Regions from separate parts of the Streptomyces sp. NPDC002232 genome, predicted to be linked through region 1. Evidence: riboswitches for the same ligand, from Rfam matches in the RefSeq annotation. Region 1 holds a riboswitch; each other region holds the start of a gene.

What was found. A riboswitch is a leader RNA that binds a small molecule or an ion and turns the genes downstream of it on or off. The one in region 1 is predicted to bind cyclic di-AMP.
Region 2: another riboswitch for cyclic di-AMP. It lies ahead of ACFYXU_RS24825 (peptidoglycan DD-metalloendopeptidase family protein); the one in region 1 lies ahead of ACFYXU_RS27640 (M23 family metallopeptidase).
Region 3: another riboswitch for cyclic di-AMP. It lies ahead of ACFYXU_RS31585 (M23 family metallopeptidase); the one in region 1 lies ahead of ACFYXU_RS27640 (M23 family metallopeptidase).

The regions. Positions count from the first base shown of each region.
Region 1 is NZ_JBIARV010000005.1:1,015,029-1,022,587, reverse strand. Features, by position in the region: gene ACFYXU_RS27650 (pitrilysin family protein) at 1-545, shown strand, start outside; gene ACFYXU_RS27645 (M16 family metallopeptidase) at 572-1,939, shown strand; cyclic di-AMP (ydaO/yuaA leader) riboswitch at 2,139-2,303, shown strand; gene ACFYXU_RS27640 (M23 family metallopeptidase) at 2,316-3,086, shown strand; gene ACFYXU_RS27635 (GntR family transcriptional regulator) at 3,306-3,986, shown strand; gene ACFYXU_RS27630 (HPr family phosphocarrier protein) at 4,417-4,698, opposite strand; gene ACFYXU_RS27625 (GNAT family N-acetyltransferase) at 4,884-7,559, shown strand, end outside.
Region 2 is NZ_JBIARV010000005.1:393,911-401,469, reverse strand. Features, by position in the region: gene ACFYXU_RS24845 (aspartate aminotransferase family protein) at 1-865, shown strand, start outside; gene ACFYXU_RS24840 (helix-turn-helix domain-containing protein) at 951-1,580, shown strand; gene ACFYXU_RS24835 (DUF6126 family protein) at 1,642-1,797, shown strand; gene ACFYXU_RS24830 (tyrosine-protein phosphatase) at 1,810-2,631, opposite strand; cyclic di-AMP (ydaO/yuaA leader) riboswitch at 2,973-3,160, shown strand; gene ACFYXU_RS24825 (peptidoglycan DD-metalloendopeptidase family protein) at 3,165-4,106, shown strand; gene ACFYXU_RS24820 (SGNH/GDSL hydrolase family protein) at 4,278-5,072, shown strand; gene ACFYXU_RS24815 (STM4011 family radical SAM protein) at 5,076-5,936, opposite strand; gene ACFYXU_RS24810 (STM4012 family radical SAM protein) at 5,946-7,265, opposite strand; gene ACFYXU_RS24805 (STM4013/SEN3800 family hydrolase) at 7,262-7,559, opposite strand, start outside.
Region 3 is NZ_JBIARV010000006.1:727,399-734,957, reverse strand. Features, by position in the region: gene ACFYXU_RS31595 (PrsW family intramembrane metalloprotease) at 1-500, shown strand, start outside; gene ACFYXU_RS31590 (aldo/keto reductase) at 497-1,444, opposite strand; gene ACFYXU_RS31585 (M23 family metallopeptidase) at 1,489-2,592, opposite strand; cyclic di-AMP (ydaO/yuaA leader) riboswitch at 2,606-2,770, opposite strand; gene ACFYXU_RS31580 (PP2C family protein-serine/threonine phosphatase) at 2,972-4,183, opposite strand; gene ACFYXU_RS31575 (MFS transporter) at 4,291-5,493, opposite strand; gene ACFYXU_RS31570 (PLP-dependent cysteine synthase family protein) at 5,490-6,512, opposite strand; gene ACFYXU_RS31565 (hypothetical protein) at 6,579-6,956, opposite strand; gene ACFYXU_RS31560 (MerR family transcriptional regulator) at 7,042-7,559, opposite strand, start outside.

The DNA of each region.
Region 1 (7,559 bases):
ACGGCACGCGCGCGTGCGACGCCGCCGACCTGGCCCTGACGGTCCTGGGCGGCGGGGAGTCCTCCCGTCTGCACAACCGCCTGGTCCGCCGTGACCGCACGGCCGTCGCCGCCGGCTTCGGCCTGCTGCGGCTCGCCGGGGCTCCCTCGCTGGGCTGGCTGGACGTCAAGACCTCCGGGGGCGTCGAGGTCCCGCAGATCGAGACGGCCGTCGACGAGGAGCTCGCCCGGTTCGCCGCCGAGGGCCCCACGGCCGAGGAGATGGAGCGCGCGCAGGCCCAGTTGGAGCGGGAGTGGCTGGACCGGCTCGGCACCGTCGCCGGCCGCGCGGACGAACTGTGCCGGTTCGCCGTGCTGTTCGGCGACCCGCAGCTCGCCCTGACCGCCGTCGACCGCGTCCTGGACATCACCGCCGAGGAGGTGCGCGAGGCCGCCGCGGCCAAGCTGCGCCCCGACAACCGCGCGGTGCTCGTCTACGAGCCCCTGGCGACCGAGCAGAGCGACAGCGCCGACGGCGAAGACGACGAAGAGGGAGCGGACCAGTGACCGACGCCGCCGTGTCCTTGACGAGCATGGACTTCCACCCGCAGCCCCAGCCGGGCACCGCGAGGCCGTGGGCCTTCCCGGCCCCGGACCGCGGGAAGCTGGAGAACGGTCTGACCCTGCTCACCAGCCACCGCCCCGGCCAGCAGGTCGTCGCCGTGGAGATCTTCCTGCCCGCCCCGCTGGACGCCGAGCCGGCCGGTCTCGACGGTGTCGCCACCATCATGGCCCGCGCCCTGTCCGAGGGCACCGACCAGCACAGCGCCGAGGAGTTCGCGGCCGAGCTGGAGCGCTGCGGCGCCACGCTCGACGCGCACGCCGACCACCCGGGCGTACGGGTCTCCCTGGAGGTCCCGGCCTCCCGGCTGCCCAAGGCGCTCGGGCTGCTCTCCGAGGCCCTGATCGCCCCGGCGTTCCTGGAGACCGAGGTCGAGCGCCTGGTACGCAACCGCCTCGACGAGATCCCGCACGAGTCGGCCAATCCGGGCCGCCGCGCCGCCAAGCAGCTCTCGAAGGAGCTGTTCCCGGCCGAGTCCCGGATGTCCCGGCCGCGCCAGGGCACCGAGGAGACGGTGGCCGCGATCGACGCCGCCGCCGTCCGCGCCTTCTACGAGGCGTACGTCCGTCCCGGCACGGCCACCGCGGTGGTCGTCGGCGACCTGACCGGCGTCGACCTCGACAAGGTCCTCGCCGAGACGCTGGGCGCCTGGACCGGCGAGCTCGCCGAGCCGCTCCCGATGCCGCCGATCACCGCCGACGACACCGGACGGGTCGTCATCGTGGACCGCCCCGGCGCCGTGCAGACGCAGCTGCTCATCGGCCGGATCGGCGCCGACCGGCACGATCGCGTCTGGCCGGCCCAGGTCCTCGGCACGTACTGCCTCGGCGGCACCCTGACCTCGCGTCTGGACCGGGTCCTGCGCGAGGAGAAGGGCTACACGTACGGCGTGCGGGCCTTCGGCCAGGTGCTCCGCTCGGACGCCGGGGGGAACGGGGCCTCGATGCTCGCCATCAGCGGATCCTTCGACACCCCGAACACGGGCCCGGCACTTGAGGACCTGTTCACGGTGCTGCGCACGCTCGCGGCCGAGGGCCTGACCGACGCCGAGCGCGAGACGGCCGTGCAGAACCTGGTGGGCGTGGCGCCCCTCAAGTACGAGACGGCCGCGTCCGTCGCCGGGACGCTCGCCGACCAGGTGGAGCAGCACCTCCCGGACGACTACCAGGCGCAGTTGTACGCGCGCCTGGCCGAGACCGGCACGGTCGAGGCGACGGCCGCCGTGGTCAGCGCCTTCCCGGTCGACCGGCTCGTCACCGTGCTCGTCGGTGACGCGGCGGAGATCGCGGAGCCGGTGCGTGCGCTCGGCATCGGCGAAGTGACCGTCGTGACCGGCTGATTCCGGCCACCGCACGACCCTGCGAGGACCCCGACGGCACCGCCCGTCGGGGTCCTCCCCTTTGTCCGTATTGAGGCCAAGATGATCGTTTGACCTGTGGCATGTCTTACAAAAGGCTGGTCTGGTTGGTGATTGAAAGACGATCCGCATAGCGTCATGGCGGCTGTTCGTCAGTTGCACGTGCCGCACCCGCGGCATCGGACAGTCATCGCCGAGTCCCCGTCAGGCGCGAGCCTGGGGAGCCGGGGACCCACACGTAGTCCCTGGGGTGAATCGGGCGCCTTCGTCTCGACGGAGGGGCTCGTAGGAGACCTTCCTGCTCCGAACCCGTCAGCTAACCCGGTAGGCGAGAGGGAAGGAAAGGATCAGCCCCTACATGGCGTTCACCCGTGCCACCGGGAAGCATCGTGGTTCGAGCCGGATGGCACGCCGCAGCGTGGGCATCGCCGGCGTCGCGACACTCGCCACCACCGGCGTCATCGGAACCCTCGCCTCCCCGGCCCTCGCCGCGGACACGGACCACCGCTCCCTCGAGGACACCGGTCTCACCCAGGTGATCACCGAGGACTCCCTCGTGGACCGGATCAACGCCCAGGCCGCCGCCCAGGAGCAGGAGGCCGTCGAGGCCATCGCCCAGGCGAAGGCCAAGGCCGAGGCCAAGCGCAAGGCCGACGCCCGCGCCAAGGAGATCCGGCTGGAGCGCGAGCGCGCCGCCCGGGAGGCCGAGCGCCGCCGCCTCGCCTCCTTCCAGCTCCCCGTCGCCGGCTCGTACGTCTCCACCGGCTACAAGACCGGCGGCTCGCTCTGGTCCTCCGGCAGCCACTCCGGCGTCGACTTCCACGCCGCCTCCGGCACCCAGGTCGTCTCCGTCGGCTCCGGCACCGTCGTCGAGACCGGCTGGGGCGGCGCGTACGGCAACAACATCGTCATCCGGATGTACGACGGCACGTACACCCAGTACGGGCACCTCTCCTCCATCGGGGTCCACGTCGGCCAGTCCGTCGAGCCCGGCCAGCCGATCGCCCTCTCGGGTTCCACCGGCAACTCCACGGGCCCGCACCTCCACTTCGAGGCGCGCACGAGCCCCGACTACGGCTCGGACATCAACCCGGTCGCGTACCTCCGCGCCCGCGGCGTCAACGTCTGACCCGGACCGGGCCGTCGGCCCGGACCCCGCCGCGCACCGCGTCGCAAAAGCCCCGGCTCGTACTGAGCCGGGGCTTTTCGCTGACCAAAAAGAAGCCAAAGGCCGTCCTGGATTCCGCCGGGGCATCGGAATTTCCGGCGGGCTGCAATAGAGTCGCAGAACGGGCGCGGAAAAGGCGTCGATCGAATGGACTCACGCGGACCAAGGCGGAGGTCGGACATGCGCATTCCCGCGCACTCGGTATGCACGGCGATCCGGGACGACATCGTCTCCGGCGTGTTCGAGCGGGGCGCCCGGCTGACCGAGGAGCAGCTCGCCCGCCGGTACGGGGTCTCCCGGGTCCCGGTCCGCGAGGCGCTGCGCACCCTGGAGTCGGAGGGCTTCGTCGTCACCCGGCGCCACGCGGGCGCCCAGGTCGCCGAGCCGACCGAGCAGGAGGCGGCCGATCTGCTCGACATGCGGGCGCTGCTCGAACCGCTGGGCGCCGCGCGGGCCGCGCAGCGGCGCACCGAGGCCCATCTCAAGGTACTGCGCGGCCTGGTCAGGCTGGGGCAGGAGCGGGCCAGGCGCGGTCAGGGCGAGGACCTGCGCTCGCTCGGCGGCTGGTTCCACGAGACGCTGGCACAGGCGTCCGGGAGCCCGGCCCTGACGGCGCTGCTCACCCAGCTGCGGCACAAGATCGCCTGGACGTACGCGGTGGATCTGCCCGCCCTGCCGGCCGAGGCCTGGGCCGAGCACGGCGCGATCGTGGACGCGGTGGCCCGCGGCGACGCCGAGCGGGCCCGTTCGCTGACGGCGCTGCACGCGGAACGCTCCCTGTCGCTGCACCGGCTCAAAAGGCCCGAGCGCCGTGTGAGGGTTTCGCAACATGCCGTCAACACGGCGAGCTCCCGGAATTAACACGCGCGCCGTATACAAAGAGGAGTAATCGAGCCCGGTATTCGCCCCGGGTATTCGGTGCTGCCCGGAATCACGCCGGAATTGCGCCGGAACCACGCCGGAATCGCGTCGGAATCCTGCGGGAATCAGATCCGGCCGCTGCTCGGAATCGCGTCCGCGGACCGCGGTCGGGAATCCCGTCCGGTTCGCCGCCGGGAATCACATCAGGCCGCTGTCGGCAACGCGTCCGCCCCCCTCGGGAGTCTCATCCGGCCCGCCGCGGGCAGTCGCGTCCGGCCCGGCCGCGCGGAACGGATCGCGCGGACCGCTGCCCGCGCGTCCGGGCGCACCGCCGCGCGGGACCGAGGACGGGAGCCGCCCGGGACACGCGAACGGCCGTGCCCGCCCGAATGCGGGCGGCCACGGCCGTTCGTCGTGCGGGGGGACCGGGTCAGACGGTCTCGGGGAGCTCGTCCAGGCCCTCGGCGACCAGCTTCGCCAGGCGGTCGAGCGCGGCCTCGGCGCCGTCGGCCTCCGACGCGAGCACGATCTCCTCGCCGCCCTGCGCGCCCAGGCCGAGCACCGCGAGCATGGAGGCGGCGTTCACGGGGGTGCCGTCGGACTTGGCGATCGTCACCGGCACGCCGGAAGCCGTGGCGGCACGGACGAAGATGGACGCGGGGCGGGCGTGCAGGCCCTCGGCCCAGCCGACGTTGACGCGGCGCTCAGCCATGGTGTTGCCCTTCAAGTCTCAAGCGGGTTGTCTAGACCAGTCTCTCACGGGTCGCGCGGTGCTCGCGCCGCCCTTCGGCCCGGATCGGACCGCCCTTCGGCCCTTCCTGCCTGGCAACACCTTGCATCGCGCACCCCCGCCGCGCGACCGGTGCCGCACGCGTGTCGCGGCCGTAGGCTGACCCCATGCACAGCGCGTCGGAGCAGTCGGAAGCGGCGGAACCGCCGGCCCCGCCGGAGCATGCCTACCCCGATCACTGGGAGGCGGACGTCGTCCTCCGCGACGGCGGCACCGCCCGCGTCCGGCCCATCACCACCGACGACGCCGACCGCCTCGTGAGCTTCTACGAGCAGGTCTCGGACGAGTCGAAGTACTACCGCTTCTTCGCCCCCTACCCGCGCCTGTCCGCCAAGGACGTCCACCGCTTCACCCATCACGACTTCGTGGACCGGGTCGGCCTCGCGGCGACCGTCGGCGGCGAGTTCATCGCGACCGTGCGCTACGACCGGATCGACGCCCGGGGGCTGCCCGCCTCCGCGCCCGCCGACGAGGCCGAGGTCGCCTTCCTCGTCCAGGACGCGCACCAGGGGAGGGGCGTCGCCTCCGCCCTCCTCGAACACATCGCGGCCGTCGCCCGCGAGCGGGGCATCCGGCGCTTCGCCGCCGAGGTGCTCCCCGCCAACAGCAAGATGATCAAGGTGTTCACCGACGCGGGCTACACCCAGAAGCGCAGCTTCGAGGACGGCTCCGTCCGGCTCCACCTCGACCTCGAACCGACCGATCGCTCCCTCGCCGTCCAGCGCGCCCGCGAGCAGCGCGCCGAGGCGCGGTCCGTGCAGCGGCTCCTCACCCCCGGCTCGGTCGCCGTCGTGGGCGCCGGGCGCGCACCGGGCGGAGTCGGCCGGACGGTCCTGCGCAATCTGCTCGGGGCCGGTTTCACCGGACGGGTGTACGCGGTGAACGCGGCGCTCACCGAGGAGACCGAACTCGACGGCGTCCCCGCCCTTCCCTCCGTCGCCGCCATCGGCGCACCCGTCGACCTGGCCGTCGTCGCCGTCCCCGCCGAACGGGTGCCCGAAGCCGTCGCCGACTGCGGCGAGCACGGGGTGCGCGGCCTCGTCGTGCTCTCCGCCGGATACGCCGAGAGCGGCGCCGCCGGCCGCGAGCGCCAGCGCGCGCTCGTACGGCAGGCCCGCTCGTACGGCATGCGGATCATCGGCCCCAACGCCTTCGGGATCATCAACACCGCCGCCGACGTCCGGCTGAACGCCTCCCTCGCGCCGCAGATGCCCGCCGCCGGGCGCATCGGGCTCTTCACCCAGTCGGGCGCCATCGGGATCGCCCTCCTCGCCGGCCTGCACCGCCGGGGCGCCGGCCTCTCCTCCTTCATCTCGGCCGGCAACCGCGCCGACGTCTCCGGCAACGACTTCCTCCAGCACTGGTACGACGACCCCGGCACCGACGTCGTCCTCCTCTACCTGGAGTCGATCGGCAACCCCCGGAAGTTCACCCGGCTCGCCCGCCGCACCGCCGCCGTCAAGCCCGTCGTGGTCGTCAAGGGCGCCCGGCACAGCGGCAGCGCCCCGCCCGGCCACCGGGTGCCGGTCACCCGCATCCCGCACGCCACCGTCTCCGCGCTGCTCCGCCAGGCCGGGGTGATCCGCGTCGACACGGTCACGGAACTGGTCGACGCCGGGCTGCTCCTGGCGGCCCAGCCGCTGCCCGCCGGGCCCCGGGTCGCGATCCTCGGCAATTCGGAGTCGCTCGGCCTCCTCACGTACGACGCCTGCCTCACCGAGGGGCTGCGGCCGCTGCGGCCACTGGACCTGACGACGGCGGCGGTCCCGGCGGACTTCCGGGACGCGCTCGCCGCGGCCCTCGCCGACGAGACCTCCGACGCGGTCGTCGTCACCGCGATCCCCTGGGTCGGGGAGGACGGGGCCACCGAGTTCGGCGACGGCGAGGTGCTCGCGGCAGCCCTCCGCGAGGCCGTCGCCTCCGCCCCCGCACCGGCGAAGCCGGTCGTCGTCGTCCAGGTGGAGATGGGCGGCCTCGCGGAGGCCCTCGCGGTGGCGACGAGCACCCGGCCGACGGCGGAGCGCGGCGCCGTCACCCGGGAGAACCGTTCCGCCGACACGCCGAAGGACCCGACGGACCGCCCCCACCCGACCCCCGCCCCGACGACCGCGCCCGCACCACCGGCCCCCGCCCCCGCGCCGCAGGCTGCCGTCCCCGACGCGCAGGCCACCCTCCCCGCCTACCCCGCCGCCGAGCGGGCGGTGCGGGCGCTGGCCGAGGCCGTGCGGTACGGGCAGTGGCGGCGGCAGGCCGCCGAGCCCGGGCGGGTGCCCGAGTACGAGGACATCGACGAGGCCGGGGCCGCCGCGCTCATCAGGGACGTGCTCGCCGGCGACCACGTGGACGCCGGCGGCGTGACGCTGGACACCGAGCGGGCCGGGGCCCTCCTCGCGCGCTACGGCATCACCGCGCTGCCGACCCTCCCCGCCCCCACGCCGGACGCCGCCGTCGCGGCCGCCCGCCGGCTCGGCTACCCGGTCGCGCTCAAGACCACCGCACCCCACCTCCGGCACCGCCCCGACCTCGGCGGCGTCCGGCTCGACCTCGCCTCCGAGGGCCAGCTCCGCACGGCGTACGCCGAGATCACCGAGGTCCTCGGCAAGCCGGAGGAGCTCCAGCCGGTCGTCCAGGCGATGGTGCCCCGGGGCGTCGACACCGTCGTCCGTGCCGCGATCGACCCGGCCGTCGGCGCCGTCCTCTCCTTCGGCCTCTCGGGAGCGGCCTCCGAACTGCTCGGCGACACGGCCCACCGGCTGGTCCCGGCCACCGACCGGGACGCCGCC
Region 2 (7,559 bases), 620 kb from region 1:
GCTGCTGCCGGACACCGCGATCCCGCTGGGCGACCTCGACGCCCTGGAGCGGGAGCTGCGCAAGGGCGACGTGGCCGCCTTCGTCGTCGAGCCCATCCAGGGCAAGGGCGTCCACGAGGCGCCGCCGGGCTTCCTCCGGGGCGCCCAGGAGCTGCTGCACCGCCACGGTGCGCTGCTCGTCGCCGACGAGGTGCAGACCGGCCTCGGCAGGACCGGAGACTTCTACGCCTACCAGCACGAGGAGGGCGTCGAGCCGGATCTGGTCTGCGTCGCCAAGGCGCTCTCCGGCGGTTACGTGCCGGTCGGCGCCACCCTCGGCAAGGACTGGATCTTCAAGAAGGTGTACTCGTCGATGGACCGGGTCCTGGTCCACTCGGCGAGCTTCGGGTCGAACGCCCAGGCCATGGCCGCCGGACTGGCGGTCCTCGCGGTCATGGAGGAGGAGGGCACCGTCGCCCACGCCCGCAGGATGGGCGACCTGCTCTCGGGCCGCCTGAAGGAGCTCGTGCCCCGGTACGAGCTGCTGCACGAGATCCGCGGGCGCGGCCTGATGATCGGGATCGAGTTCGGACGGCCGTCCTCGCTCGGGCTCCGCGGGCGCTGGACGATGCTCCAGACGGCCCGCAAGGGCCTCTTCGCCCAGATGGTCGTCGTCCCGCTGCTCCAGCGGCACCGGATCCTCACCCAGGTCTCCGGCGACCATCTGGAGGTGATCAAGCTGATCCCGCCGCTGGTCATCGACGAGGCCGACGTGGACCGGTTCGTCACCGCCTTCACGGCGGTCATGGACGACGCCCACGGGGGCGGCGGGCTGATGTGGGACTTCGGGAAGACCCTGGTCAAGCAGGCGGTCGCGCAGCGCTGACCGGATCCCGTCGCGGATCCCCCCGGGGTTTTGCCTCTGAGGCAAGAAACTTGCCTCAGAGGCACGATCCTGGCGGAATGGACCCATGGACCACGTCCCCGGGGAGACCTCCCCGGACCCCGTCACTCCCGGCGTCCTGCCCGACGTCGCCCCGCAGCTGCGGGCCCTGCGCCGCCGCAGGGGCCTCACCCTGGAGGCCGCCGCCCAGCGGGCCGGTCTCTCGCCGGCCCACCTCTCGCGCCTGGAGACCGGGAACCGGCAGCCCTCGCTGCCGATGCTGCTCGCCCTGTCCCGCATCTACGGTACGACGGTCTCCGAGCTCCTGGGGGAGGCGCCGCCCGAGCGCGATCCGGTCGTCCGGGCCGGCCGCTCCGAACCGGTGGAGGCCGACGGCTGGATCTACCGCCAGGCGGGCGGCGCGGGCCGGGCGCTCCAGTGCCTGCGGGTCCACGTGCCGTACGCCACCCGGACCGACATCGTGCGCGTCCACCCCGGCGAGGAGTGGATCCACGTCCTGGAGGGGCGGGTGCGGCTCGCGCTCGGGGAGGCCGTCCACGTCCTCGATCCCGGGGACAGCGCGCACTTCGACTCGCTGACGCCGCACCGGATCGGCGCCGCGACACCCGGCGGAGCCGAGCTGCTCTTCGTCCACACCCTGATGCAGAGTCCCGTCGCCGAGCTGTGCTTCGGCGACGGGACGCCGCATCGGAGCTGACCATCCGTGACGCCTGCTCCGTGACGTTCACTCCATGACGATTCTTCAAGAAAGGAACGACATGTCCGAGAAGTCCGCACCTGTCACCGGCGAAGAGCGCGGTGACGGCAAGTTCCCCAAGGGGCTCGTGCTCCGGCTCTTCGCCTATCTGGTCGCCGGCCACCTCTTCGCCGGCTTCCTCTACCTGCTCTTCACGCTGGGCGGGCAGAACCGGTAGCGCTCCGGCTCCTCACGCCTCCGTGAGGAGCAGCTCCCGCAGCCGCTCCCGGGTCTCCGGGGCCAGCTTCAGGCCGTCGGCGAGGTAGGCGTCCACCGAACCCCAGGTCGTCTCGATCGTCTCGAAGGCGGCCCGCAGATACTCCACCCGCGCGTCGAAGAGCGGGCTCAGCAGCTCCATCACCTCGGGCGACATCGCGTCCTCGGCGACGGAGCTGCGGCGCACGTTGTAGCGGCGGTGCGGGTCGTTCGACTTCACGTAGTCGGCCTCGATCGCCTCCCGCTCGACGCCGATCGCGAGCAGCGTGATCGCGATGCCGAGACCGGCCCGGTCCTTCCCGGCCGCGCAGTGCATCAGGGCCGGGACGCTCTCCTCCGCCATGGAGTGGAGGATCCGGCTGTGCTCCGGGGTCCGCTCGACGATCATCCTCCGGTACGAGTCGGTCATCCGGGCGGCGGCCTTGCCGTCCCCGAGGATCTCCCGGAGCTGCGCGATCTCGCCGCCGCGCACCAGCTTCCAGAACTCCTTGCCGTCGGCCGGGTCGCTGAGCGGTATGTTCACGTTCCGCACGCCGGGCAGCTCGACGTCCGCGCCCTCCACCTTCCGGTCCGACTCGTTGCGGAAGTCGAAGACCGTGTGCAGGCCGAGCGAGGCGAGGAAGGCGGCGTCGTCCTCCGTCGCGTGGGCCAGGTGGCCGCTGCGGAAGAGGCGGCCCGGGCGGACGGCGCGCCCGTCCGCCGTCGGCAGGCCGGCCACGTCCCGGAAGTTGCGGACCCCCGCGAGCTCGGGCTCGGCGGCATCGGCGGGCGGGACCTGCGGCAGCTGCTGCGTCACGGCTGCTCCTGTTCTGTAGATCGGTTCCTGGGGCAATCATCTCTTTCCCGGACCCGGGCACGCACCCCCTCGGACGGGAATGGGTGATCTGTCCGTATTGAGGGTTTAGCGGTAACCCGCCCCGGTTGCAGGGGAGATGGGGATCGGCGCGTGAGCAGCGTCATAAACGTGACGGACCGTGCCTGATCGTCTTTTCCAAATACCCCCGGGAAAAGGGAGATCGAAGGACCGTCATCCACGGAGGGTGACCGGAATTCCGGCCGGACGACCCGCGATCCCGGAGTGCGTGGAATTCGCGGCTTGTTCGCCCCGACCCCACTCGTCTAGCGTCGCGCTCACTTCCGGACGGACCGCCGAATCCTGCCACCGACCGGATTCCACACTCACCCGTACGAGGCAGGAGCGGGGGACCCAGGTACTACGCCGATCCCTCGAAGAAGGACGGCTCGGGGTGAAGTCGCGTGCAGACGCGGCCGGACATCTCCAGTCCGAACCCGACAGCTCACCTCGCAGGCGCCGGAGAGGAATTCGCCATGCCCGCATCGGGTAAGCACCGCCGCGTCAAGTCCAGCCGCCTGACCCGCGGCATCGCCGCCGCCGGCACCGGCGGCGCCGTCGTCGCCCTCCCGCTCCTCGGAGCCACCGGCGCCCACGCCGCCGAGCAGGCCGCCCCGGCCGCCGCTCCCGCCCACGCCGTCGCCCAGGTGAAGGCCGCCGCCGTCCAGGCCGCGCCCACCACCACGAAGGCCGCGCCGAAGACGTACTCCGTCGTCCGGGGCGACTACCTCTCGAAGATCGCCGCCGAGCACCACGTCAAGGGCGGCTGGCAGAAGCTCTACCAGGACAACCGTCAGGTCGTCGGCGAGGACCCCGCGCTGATCCTGCCCGGGATGAAGCTCACCCTCGGCGCCAAGGGCACTGCCGAGCCCGCCGCGCACCAGAGCGAGGCGAGCACCGGCAAGAACGGCGACACCCCGCGCGCCTCGCGCAGCAGCGAGCGCTCCTCGGCCCCGGCCGCCGCCCCCGCGTCCGCCCCGGCGTCGTCCTCCTCGGCCGGCACGACCTCCTCCTCCGGCTGGGTCGCCCCGGTCAGCGGCGGCACCGGCACCGCGTACAAGGCCTCGGGCTCCATGTGGTCCTCCGGCTACCACACCGGTGTCGACTTCATCGCCTCGACCGGCACCACCGTCGTCGCGGTGGGCCCCGGCACCGTCTACTCCGCCGGTGACGGCGGCGCGTACGGCAACCAGGTCGTCATCCAGCACGCCGACGGCACCTTCTCGCAGTACGCCCACCTGTCCTCGATCTCCGTCTCCGCCGGCCAGACCGTCACCGGCGGCCAGCAGATCGGCCTCTCCGGCGCCACCGGCAACGTCACCGGCCCGCACCTGCACTTCGAGATGCGGACCGGCCCGGAGTACGGCTCCGACATCGACCCGCTGGCGGCCCTCCGTCAGCACGGCGTGAACATCTGACGCTCCTTCGGAGCCCCTCGGCGCCTCGCACCGCCTCAGGCCCGGCACTCATGTGCCGGGCCTGAGGCGTATTCCGTTTTGGGGGAATCTTTATCGGTGGCATATGTCACCCGTCGTCAACCCCTCCTTACGGTCGCGTAGGTCACACGGAAAGGTGAAGGATGTGCTCCCGTGGCAGACGATTCGAGATCAAGAGACAAGAACGCATTCGGGTCGTACGCGGCGATCGGCGACAGCTTCACCGAGGGCGTCGGAGACCCCGGGCCCGACGGGACGTACGTCGGCTGGGCGGACCGCTTCGCGGTCCTGCTCGCCGACCAGCTGCCGGAGCACGACGGCTTCCGCTACGCCAACCTGGCCGTACGCGGGCGCCTCCTCGACCAGATCGTGGCGGAACAGGTCCCGCGGGCGAAGGAACTCGCCCCCGACCTGGTGACCTTCTGCGCGGGCGGCAACGACATCATCCGCCCCGGAACGGACCCCGACGAGGTGGCCGAGCGCTTCGAGCGCGCCGTCGCCGACCTCTCCTCCGCCGTCGGCACCGTCATGGTGACCACCGGCTTCGACACCCGCGGCGTGGCCCTCCTCAAGCACCTGCGCGGCAAGATCGCCACGTACAACGGTCACGTCCGGGCCATCGCGGACCGCTACGGCTGCCCGGTCCTCGACCTCTGGTCGCTGAGGTCCGTCCAGGACCGGCGCGCCTGGGACGACGACCGGCTGCACCTCTCGCCCGAGGGCCACACCCGGGTCGCCCTGCGCGCCGCCCAGGTCGTCGGCCTGCCGGTGCCCGCCGACCCGGACCAGCACTGGCCGCCGGTCCCGCCGCGCGGCACGCTGGAGGTGCGCCGCGACGACATCCACTGGGCCAGGGAGTACCTGGTGCCCTGGATCGGGCGCCGGCTGCGGGGCGAGAGCTCGGGCGACCACGTCGAGGCCAAGCGCCCCGACCTCCTGCCGCTGTAGGCCTCAGCCTCCGGCGGCCGGGAGCGCGGCGGGGATCCGCTCCAGGACCCCGCCCGCGAACACGTCGTACAGCGGCAGCGTCTCCAGGTGGACGTAGCCGATGTGGCAGTCGCACCGGGCGAGGGGGCACGCGCGGGGACGCAGCGCGGCCCGGTACGAGCCGTCGTACAGGTTCCCCAGCTCGGCCCTGACGAAGTGGCAGCGCCGCACCGTCCCCTCGCCGTCCACCGAGATCACCGACTCGCCGGTGCGGCAGGGCAGCCCCGCGGAGCGGTGCGGATGCCGGCTGTACGGGAACAGCGGGTCGAGCTCCGTCCAGTCCTCGGCCTCCGCGTCGGTGTACGTGTGGCCCTCGGCCGCGTTCACCCAGAGGTAGACGTGCGGTGGCAGCGCGGCCCGCAGCAGGCGGGCCTCGTCCCGGTGCCCGGGGAGCCCGACCACCCCGACGCTGAACCGGACGCCCCGCTCCGCGAGCTCCCGGCACTTGCCGAGGAACCGCTCGCGCGGCGTCTCCCCCGGGTGGTACGTGCACCAGAGGGCCACGCTCTCCGGGTCGGCCTCGGCCAGCCACTCGGTCCGGCAGCTCAGATTGGTCTGGATCGCCACCCGCTCCACGTGCGGCAGCCGGGACAGCTCGACCAGCGCCCGCCGGTACCAGGAGCGGACGAGGCCCTCGCCCCACGGGGTGAAGAGGATCCGCAGCCGGTCCTCGGTCCGGTCCGCGGCCCAGCCGGTGAACCGTTCGAGCGCGGCCCGGTCCGCGCGCAGCTGCTCCCGGCTGTCCCGGCGCTTGGCGAAGGGACAGTAGGGGCAGTCGTAGTCGCAGGAGGCGAGCGGCCCCCGGTAGAGCACGGTGAGGTCCACGGGCGCCGCCTACTTCGTCTCGTACGCGGCCATCGCGGCCCGTACCGCGGGGGAGAACAGCTCGGGGCCGAGCCCGTCCGAGTGCGCGAGCCCCTCGGGCGACAGCCGCAGCAGGCCCGCCGGGGCGTCCGCGAGCCAGCCGTACTCCCCGAAGCGGGCGAGCTCCGGACCGAAGTCCGCGAACGGGGAGGACCCGAACCGCTCCTCGTACCCGGCGATCTCCATGCCCTCGGCCTGGAGCAGCGACTGGAGCAGATGACGGCGCCGGGCCTCGTCCGCGTCCACCGCCCGGCCGACCTCGGCGCGCGAGAAGTCCTCCGTCTCCGTGTACGCGTCGATGATCGAGCGGATCTCCCGCATGTCCACCGCGTAGTCGAAGGAGTAGTGCAGCGCCGAGGTGTACGAGCGGGCGCCGCATCCCAGGCCGATCATGCCGTCCGTCTGGCAGGCGTAGTCGTCGGGTCCCGCGGGGCCGGCGTCCGCCCGGCGGAACATCCGCATCGACACCTGCTCGTAGCCGTGCGCGAGGAGGTGGTCCCGGCCGTACCGGTAGAGCCGGAGCCGGTGCTCGTCCCACGCGCGGTCGGCCGCCGCCGGGTCCTGGATCCGGCCGAGGCCGGTGAGCGGGCGCACGTACAGCGGGTACAGATACAGCTCCTCGGGCCGCCAGGCGAGGGCCGCGTCCAGCGAGACCCGCCAGGACCGCTCCGTCTGGCCGTCGATGCCGTAGATCAGGTCGATGTTCAGCACGGGCACGCCGGTGTCCCGGATCCGGCCGAGCGCCGCCTCGACGTCCGCGCGGTGCTGCGGCCGGACCGCCGCCCGCGCCTCCGCGTCCACGAAGGTCTGCACGCCGATGCTCAGCCGGGTCGCGCCCCGGTCCGCCAGCAGCGCCAGCCGGTCCGCGGTCGCGGTCGCCGGGGAGGTCTCCACGGAGAGCGGCACCGCCCGCAGGTCCACCCCCGTCCGCTTCTCGGCGATGTCGCACAGCCGCTCCAGCTCGGCGGCGGTGAGGAAGGTGGGCGTGCCGCCGCCGAACGCGGCCGTCGCGAACCGCACCGGCGCGGTGTCCCCGAGGGCCTCGCGGACGGCGATGGCCTGCCGGTAGAGGGCGTCCTTCGGCTCCCCGGCCCAGAGTTGGGCCAGTCCGGGGCGCTCGGGGAGCGCGCGGTACGCCGTCTTGTGCGGATAGGCGTAGACGTAGCTGCGGTACGGGCGGGGCACGTCGCCCGGGGAAGGACGGGCGGCGTCGCCCGGGGAAGGGCGCTGGACGTCGCCGGGCGAAGGGCGGGGCAGGTCGCTCGGGAGCGGGTGGGCGGTGTCGCTCATGCCGCGACCTCGCTCTCGGGACCGGCCAAGACGAACTGCGCGTACGGCACGGTCCACACCACCTCGTGCCCCAGCCGGTGTCCGGTGAAGCCGTCCTCCCCGTAGGCGGTGCCGTGGTCGGAGCAGACGATCGCGAAACAGGGGCGACGGCTGCTCATCGCGGCGAAGAGCCGCCCGATGTGCCGGTCGACGTACTCCAGGGCCGCCGCGTGGGTCTCCCGGGAGTCGCCGGCCTCGGGGGTCGCGCCCGGCAGATGGAACCAGTTGGGCTGGTGCAGCGCGGACACGTTGACG
Region 3 (7,559 bases), on a different contig from region 1:
CCGCGTGGAACGGCTCGGCCACCATCGGCGGCCCGCTGGCCTTCTACGCGGTGTACGGGGCGCTCATGGTCCCGGCCTTCGGTCTGCTGACCTGGCTGGCGGTCTGGAGCCGGCAGCGCGAGCTGCGCACGATATCCGGGGAGCTCCCGGCCTACGCGGCGGCCGGCTGGCTCGCCCCCACCGAACCGCTCGCGCTGTCCTCGATGCGGGCCCGGCAGATGGCCCGCTCCTTCGCGGCCCGGACGTACGGCCCGCCGGCCGCGCGGGCGGTCGGCGAGTACGAGTCCTTCGCGACGACCCTCGCGTTCCTGCGGGACCGGGCCCGCCGGGGCACGGCGGGCCCCGACTTCCCGGCCCGGGAGCAGGAGCTGCTGCACCACCTGTGGCAGCGCCGCGCGGTGGCGTCCCCGGCGCTGACGTACGCGGCGCGGGCCACGGGCCGGGCCTGGGCGCCGCCGCAGTATCTGGACTACGACGGCTACAACCCCTACCGCAGTTAGACGGCGGAGGCCTCGGTCAGGAGCGTCAGCTCGGCCTCGGTGAGGGTGAGGCCGGCGGCGGCGACGAGCGCCGGGAGCTGCTCGACCGTGCGGGCGGAGGCGATCGGCGCGGCGACGGTCGGCCGGGCGGCGAGCCAGGCGAGGGCGACGGTGGCGAGCTCCGCCCCGTGCGCCTCGGCGACCGTGTCGAGGGCGGAGAGCACGGCCCGGCCCCGCTCGGTCTCCAGGTGCCCGGCGGCCCCGGAGGCGCGGACGCTGTCGACGGTGGCACCGGGGCGGTACTTGCCGGTGAGGAAGCCGGCCGCGAGCCCGTAGTACGGGACGGCCGAGAGCCCGGCCCGCTCGACGGTCTCCAGGAGCGGGCCCTCGTAGGTGTCGCGGGAGACCAGGTTGTAGTGCGGCTGGAGGGCGACGTACCGGGCGAGGCCCTCGGCCTCGGCGAAGTCGAGGGAGGCGCGGAGCCGCTCCGGGGAGATGTTGGAGGCGGCGACGGCGCGCACCTTGCCGTCCTTCACCAGCTGGTCGAGGGCGGTGACGATCTCCTCGACGGGGACGGACTCGTCGTCGAAGTGCGTGTAGTAGAGGTCGATGTGGTCGGTGCCGAGACGGCGGAGGGACTCCTCCGCGCCCGCCTTGATGGTGGTGGCGGACAGGCCCTTGAACTGGGGGTGGGCGCCGACCTTGGTGGCGACGACGATGTCGGAGCGGTTGCCCCGGGAGGCGAGCCAGCGGCCGATGACGGTCTCGGACTCGCCGCCCTCGTTGCCCTCGGCCCAGGCGGAGTAGACGTCGGCGGAGTCGACGAAGTTGCCGCCCGCGGCGGCGTAGGCGTCGAGGACGGCGAAGGACTGGGCCTCGTCGGCGGTCCAGCCGAAGACGTTGCCGCCCAGGGCTATCGGGAAGACGTGGAGGTCGGAGCTGCCCAGCGGGCGGAGAGAGGTCATGTGTCGCTCAACCGCTCCCGCCGCCGGGCCTATTCCGGGTCCGCTCAGAGGCTGAGGCCCTTGGAGCGGAGCCAGGCCGCCGGGTCGATGCCGTCGCCGCCGGACGTGTGGACCTCCATGTGGAGGTGGGCGCCGGTGACGTTGCCGGTGGCGCCGACGCGGCCGATCGTCTCGCCGGTGCCGACGGTCTGGCCCGCGCCGACCAGCATGGACGAGAGGTGGCAGTACCAGACCTCGGTGCCGTCCTCCAGCTCCAGGACGATCCGGTAGCCGTAGGAGCCGGACCAGCCGGCCGACTTCACGGTCGCGCCGTGGACGGCCTTGAGCGGGGTGCCCGTGGGGGCCGCGAAGTCGAGGCCGGTGTGGTGGCCGGAGGACCACATCGAACCGGACTGCATGTAGGTGGCGGTGAGCGTGTACGAGGACACCGGCAGCGAGTAGCTCGCGGCGAGCTTGGCGAGGCGCTCGGCCTCTGCCTTCGCACGCGCCTCCGCCTCGGCCTTCGCCTTGGCCTCCGCCTCTGCCTTCGCCTTGGCCTCGGCGGCGGCCTTCTGCGCGGCGGCCTCCTTGGCCACGGCCTCGGCGGCGGCCTTCTCGGCCGCGGCCTTCTCCGCGGCGGCCTTCTCGGCGGCGTCGGCGGAGGCCTGCTGCTGCTCGGCCTGCTGGAGGATGCGGGCGCGCAGGGCCTCGCCGGCGGCGGGAGCGGCGGTGGCCGCCCGCTCGGCCTGCCCGGTGCTCTCCTCGGCCGCGGTGGCGTAGGTGGCGGTGGTCAGCGGGTTCGGGTTGGCGCGGGCCTCGCTGACGGGCGCACTCTGCTGCTCCGGGAGGAGGGCGGCGACGCCGGGGATGTCGTGGGCGTCCGGCAGGTCGATGTCCGGGAGGTCCGGCAGGGATATCGCCACCGGGGGCTTGTCCTGCGCGGTGGCGAGGCCGCCCGCGCCGACGGCCGCGATCACGCCGACGCCGAGGACGGTGGAGGAGCGGGCGAAGTTGGAGCGCTGCTTGACGACCCGGTGCCGGCCGCCGGAGCGGCTCTCGGCGCGGAGGGAGCCCTCGGTGGGGTTCCACTCGGTGTCCGGGGCGGAGGGAGCCGCACCGCCACCGAAGGCGTCGAAGGGGGCTTCGGGTGCGGGGGTGTTGGACGCCACGGGTGGGGGCGCTCCTTTCCTTCCTTCTCGCCTACCGGGTTAGCTGACGGGTTCGGAGCAGGAAGGTCTCCTACGGGCTCGACCGCACGCGTGCGTGGTCCGCACGGGTGCGAAGGGGCCCGATTCACCCCAAGTGGTGGTTCCCCGGTTCCTTTTCAGGATTCGGCGCGTGCGCACGGTGCCGTCTCTTGCGACGGCTGGGACGACCGCGCTGCGTTATCGAACGTTAATAGACAGGGGCTCCCGATTCCAAGCCGTTCCTCTTGATCATTCACGGGATTGGGGGGTAATAGCCTGACTTGACCGCCCTTCAGGGACAGGAGGCCAAACCCCCGCGATCTGACGTTATGTCAATTGTTATCGCAGTGACACCCTCCGACTACGCCTGGTGACCGGGCCCTCCGGGGGCCACCACGGGCATCGTCCGGCGCCGCTCCGGCTGCCCCGTCGCCGGACGGCTCACCGCCAGCAGCGCCAGGTCGTCGGTCGCCCCGCCGCCCGTGTGCAGCCGCACGTCGTCCACCAGCGCGTCGAGCAGTTCCTCGGGCCCCGGGAAGATCCGCCCGTCGAGCCGCGCCGCCGGATCGTAGAAGACGCCCTGCCCGTTCCGCGCCTCCGAGAGGCCGTCCGTGTAGAACAGCAGCGTCGCGCCCGGCGGGAACGGCCGCGCCTCCCCCCGGTCCGGCCACGCGGCCAGCTCCCCCATGCCGAGCGGCAGCGCCGCCTCCCCCGGCTCCAGCACCTCCAGCCGGCCGTCCGCGTACAGCATCAGCGGCGGCGGGTGACCGCGGTTGACGACCCGTACGAAACCGTCGAAGGTCCCGCTGCCGTCCGCGCGCGGGATCTCGGCCAGGACCGCCGTGGTGAACCCCTCGAAGGCGTCGAGCCCGTCCCGGCGGGTGCCCTCCCGGGCCAGCGCCCGTTCGAGCCGCTGCGCCACGCCCTCCAGGGTCCGCTCCTGCTCGGCCGCCTCCCGGAAGGCACCGATGACCACGGCGACGGCCTCGACCGCGTCCATCCCCTTGCCCCGCACGTCCCCGACCACGAGCCGCACCCCCTGCGGGGTGTCCTGGACGGCGAAGAGGTCCCCGCCGATGAACGCGTCCGCCTGCGCCGCCTCGTAGCGCGCCGCGCACTGCAACCCGCCGATCCGCTCGGCGGGCGTCGGCAGCACCGCCTTCTGCGCGGTCTCCGCGATGACCCGCGCCGAGGCGAGCCGCTCGCCGCTGCGGCGCACCACCCGGTTGATGAGGACGGCCAGCGCGGAGACGGTGAGGACGGTCAGGGTCTCGGTGAGCGCCGCCACCTCGTCGACGGTGTCGTTGTAGGCGTGCAGCCCGACGGAGGCGAGGACGGCCGCGATCCCGGTGATCACGGTCGTCAGCGTGGAGAAGAAGGGCGCGGCGATCAGCGGGGCGGCGGAGAAGAGCGGCGCCGCCGTGTACTGGGCCGGTGTCGCCACGTCGAAGACGACACCGCCCACGATGATCAGCGGGGGCAGCGCGCGGATGAACCGCCGGGCACGGCCGGGCTCGGAGCGGCCCTCGCCGCCCCGCCGTCCGCCGCCCGCCGCTCCTAGGGGGTGCCCCACCTGTGCTCTCCTGCCCGGTCCGACCGGCCGCGGTCCGCACCGCGCCCTCCCAGGGTGGCCGCCGCGGCCGACGGCGGCGACTTCCACGGGGCCGACTGGCGTACGGGTCAGCCGGCCGCCAGCCGGCCGCCCCGGGCGAGCAGCGCCATCGCCGCCGCGCAGGTCAGGCCCACCGCGCACAGCACGAGCCAGGGCGCCGCCGACCAGCCGGTGACGTCGAGCAGCGCGCCCGTGCCCAGGTTCCCGAGGGTGATCCCGACCCCGCAGACGGTGTTGTAGAGCCCGTAGTGGGTGGCGACCCAGCGGCCCCGGGACAGGGCGACGACGGTGTCCATCTCGTACGGGTAGAGCACCGCGTTCGCGACGGACAGCACGGCCGCGCACAGCAGCAGCCCCACCAGGCCGCGCCCCAGGACGGCCGGGAGCAGGAACGCCCCGCCCATCAGGGCCAGCCCGAGCACCAGACACCGCTCCCGGCTGAGGCGGCGCCGGCACCAGGCCGTGATCCGCAGCTGCCCGGCGAGCGCGACGAGCGCCGAGACCACGAACAGCGCGGTCGTCGCCGCCGTACCGCCCGCCGCGAGCGGCAGCGCCAGATAGACCTGGAAGGACAGCACGTACGAGCCGGTCATGGCCAGCGAGAACAGCCAGAACGTCCGGTGCGCGAGGACCGTGCGGAACTGCCCCCGCAGCTCCCTCGGCGCCTCGGCTGTCCGTACGGGCAGATGCCGGAGCTGTACGAGGGTCAGGCCGGCGAACAGCACCGCCGCCACCGCGCACGTCAGCCGGAACGACACCCCCGTCAGGGCCACCCCGACGAGCGGCCCGAGCAGGATGCCCGCCTGGTAGTAGGTGTTGAAGAGCGCGAAGGCCTCCACCCGGCGCTCCTCCCCGGCCTCCGCCGCGAGACAGGCCCGCACGGCCGGGTTGAACAGCGCTCCCGCGAGGCCGGTCGCGAGCGAGGCGGCGATCAGCATCGGCAGCGACTGCGCGAAGGCGAGCGCCCCGAAGCCGACCGTCCGCAGCGCGCAGCCGGCGACGATGAGCGGCTTGAACCCGAGCCGGTCGGCGAGCGCCCCGCCGACGAGGAACATGCCCTGCTGGGAGAGGTTCCGGGCGCCGAGGACGAGGCCGACGGCCCAGGCGGCCATGCCGAGCCCGTCCGCGAGATGCGCGGCCAGGTAGGGCATGAGCATGTAGAAGCCGAGGTTGATGGTGAGCTGGTTGAGGAAGAGCAGCCGGACGGCCGGGTCGAAGGTGCGGCTCTGCTTCCAGATCCCGCCCTTGGCGGGCGCGGTCGCCGTGGTCACGAGGCCCGCCCCAGGACGCGCCGGGTCCAGCCGCTGACCGTGTCGTCGGAGACGTACGCGGCGGGGTCCTCCCGCACGGGGCCGTCGAGCAGCCCGTGCGCCGCGCAGAACTCGTCGTTGAAGACGGTGTCGAAGTACCGCTGCGGCCCGTCCGGGAAGACGGCCGCGATCCGGGTGCCGCGGGGCCGGGTGCGGGCCAGCCATCCGGCGACCAGGGCCACCGCGCCCACGCTCCAGCCACCGGTCGCGAAGTGCCGCGAGGCCAGCCTGCGGGCCGTCCGGACCGCCTCCGCGGGCCCCACCCAGTGCACCTCGTCGAAGGCGCCGTGGTCCACGTTCCCCGGGTGGATGGAGGAGCCGAGGCCGCGCATCAGCCGCTCCCCGGCCGGCAGGCCGAAGACGGTGGAGTTCACCGAGTCCACGCCGACCAGCTCCAGGGCCGGGCTGCTGGTGGCGCGCAGGGCCCGGGAGATCCCGGCGGAGTGGCCCCCGGTGCCGACCGCGCAGACCAGGACGTCGACCCGGTCGAGCTGCGCGGACAGTTCGGCGGCGAGCCCCCCGTAGGCGGCGGGATTGTCGGGGTTCCCGTACTGGTCGGGCCACCAGGCCCCGTCGAGCTCGCCCAGCAGCTCGGCGACCCGGTCCATCCGGGCCCGCTGCCAGCCGCCGTGCGGGCTGGGCTCGGGGACGACGTGGACCCGGGCGCCGTGGGCGACGAGCATCCGCTCGACGATCGGTTCGAGGCCGGGGTCGGTGACGACGTGCACGGGGTGGCCGTGGAGGACGCCCGCGAGGGCGAGGCCGAGCCCGAGGGTCCCGGAGGTCGACTCGACGATCGGGGCGCCGGGGCGCAGCTGCCCGCGGCGGCGGGCCTGTTCGACCATGTAGAGGGCGGCGCGGTCCTTGATGCCGCCGAAGTTGAAGCCTTCGAGCTTGGCCCAGTAGCCGTCGTCCGTCCACAAGACGGGGGTGTTGCCGACGGTCTGCCCGGCGATGGACAGCGTCAGGGGTGCGGTCATGGGAGATACGTCCTCGGTGTGGGTACGCGAAAGGGAACCTGGTCACGCGGGTGTGCGGGACCCGGTTCAGTTCCGGTCCACTCCGAGGGCGACGAGCAGCCGGCCCGGCTCGGGGCCGGGGCCCGCCCGGTCCCGGACGCAGCGCGCGCGGGGATCGGTGCGGAGGTCCGCCGCGTACGGCAGGACCACGGCTCCGCCGGCGTCGGGCGCGGCGGACTGGGAGGAGGCGGCCTGCGCGGGGAGGTGGGCGTCGAAGCTCCAGGCGTCCCCGGACCGCTCGCAGCCGTGCGGGAGCGCGGGGGCGGAGGCGGTCGTGGTGCCGGAGGCCGGCAGCAGGTGCCCGTGGGAGCCGTGGCAGACGCTCACCAGGAGGGCGAGGAGCGCGAGCAGGACGAGCACGGCGGGCGCCCGCCGGCTCAGCTCACACACGCGCTGGTCACTCATGGTGCGCGTGACACTACGGTGGGTACGGGTGCGGCCGCAAAGAGGCGGGCGCGCTTTTGGCCACCGTTTACTTCGGACAGGTCCTTCAGAGGTTCCGCTCCGCGTAGACCCGCAGCGCGTCCCGGACGAGGACCGCGGTGCCCTCGCCGTGCCGGTCGTAGTTCGCGGTGAAGCGGGGGTCGTCGACGTACATCCGCCCGAGACCGATCAGGTACTCCCTGCTCGGCGTCGTGGTCGTCGACAGCCAGGAGACCTGGCGCCGGGCGATGGCCTGCACCTCGTCGCTGTCGGCGGCCAGGCCCTCCCGCGCCGCCCGCCCGAACGCGCGGGCGATGCCGTCCTGCTCGGCCATGAACGCCTTCCGCTGCGCGTCACCCAGCGAGCGCCACCAGCGGTCGGCGTTCTCGTACGCCTCACGGCCCCAGCGCTCGGTGACCTCCTCCTCGTACCGCGTGTGGTCAAAACCGTCGAACACTTCTTCGGCCATGAGCTCTTCTCCCTTCTCGGTCTTGTCGAGAGTGGTCCGCACCGACGCGATCTGGCGTCCGATGCGCTCGCGCTCCTGCTCCAGGAGGGCGAGATGGGTGCGCAGGGCGGCGGACG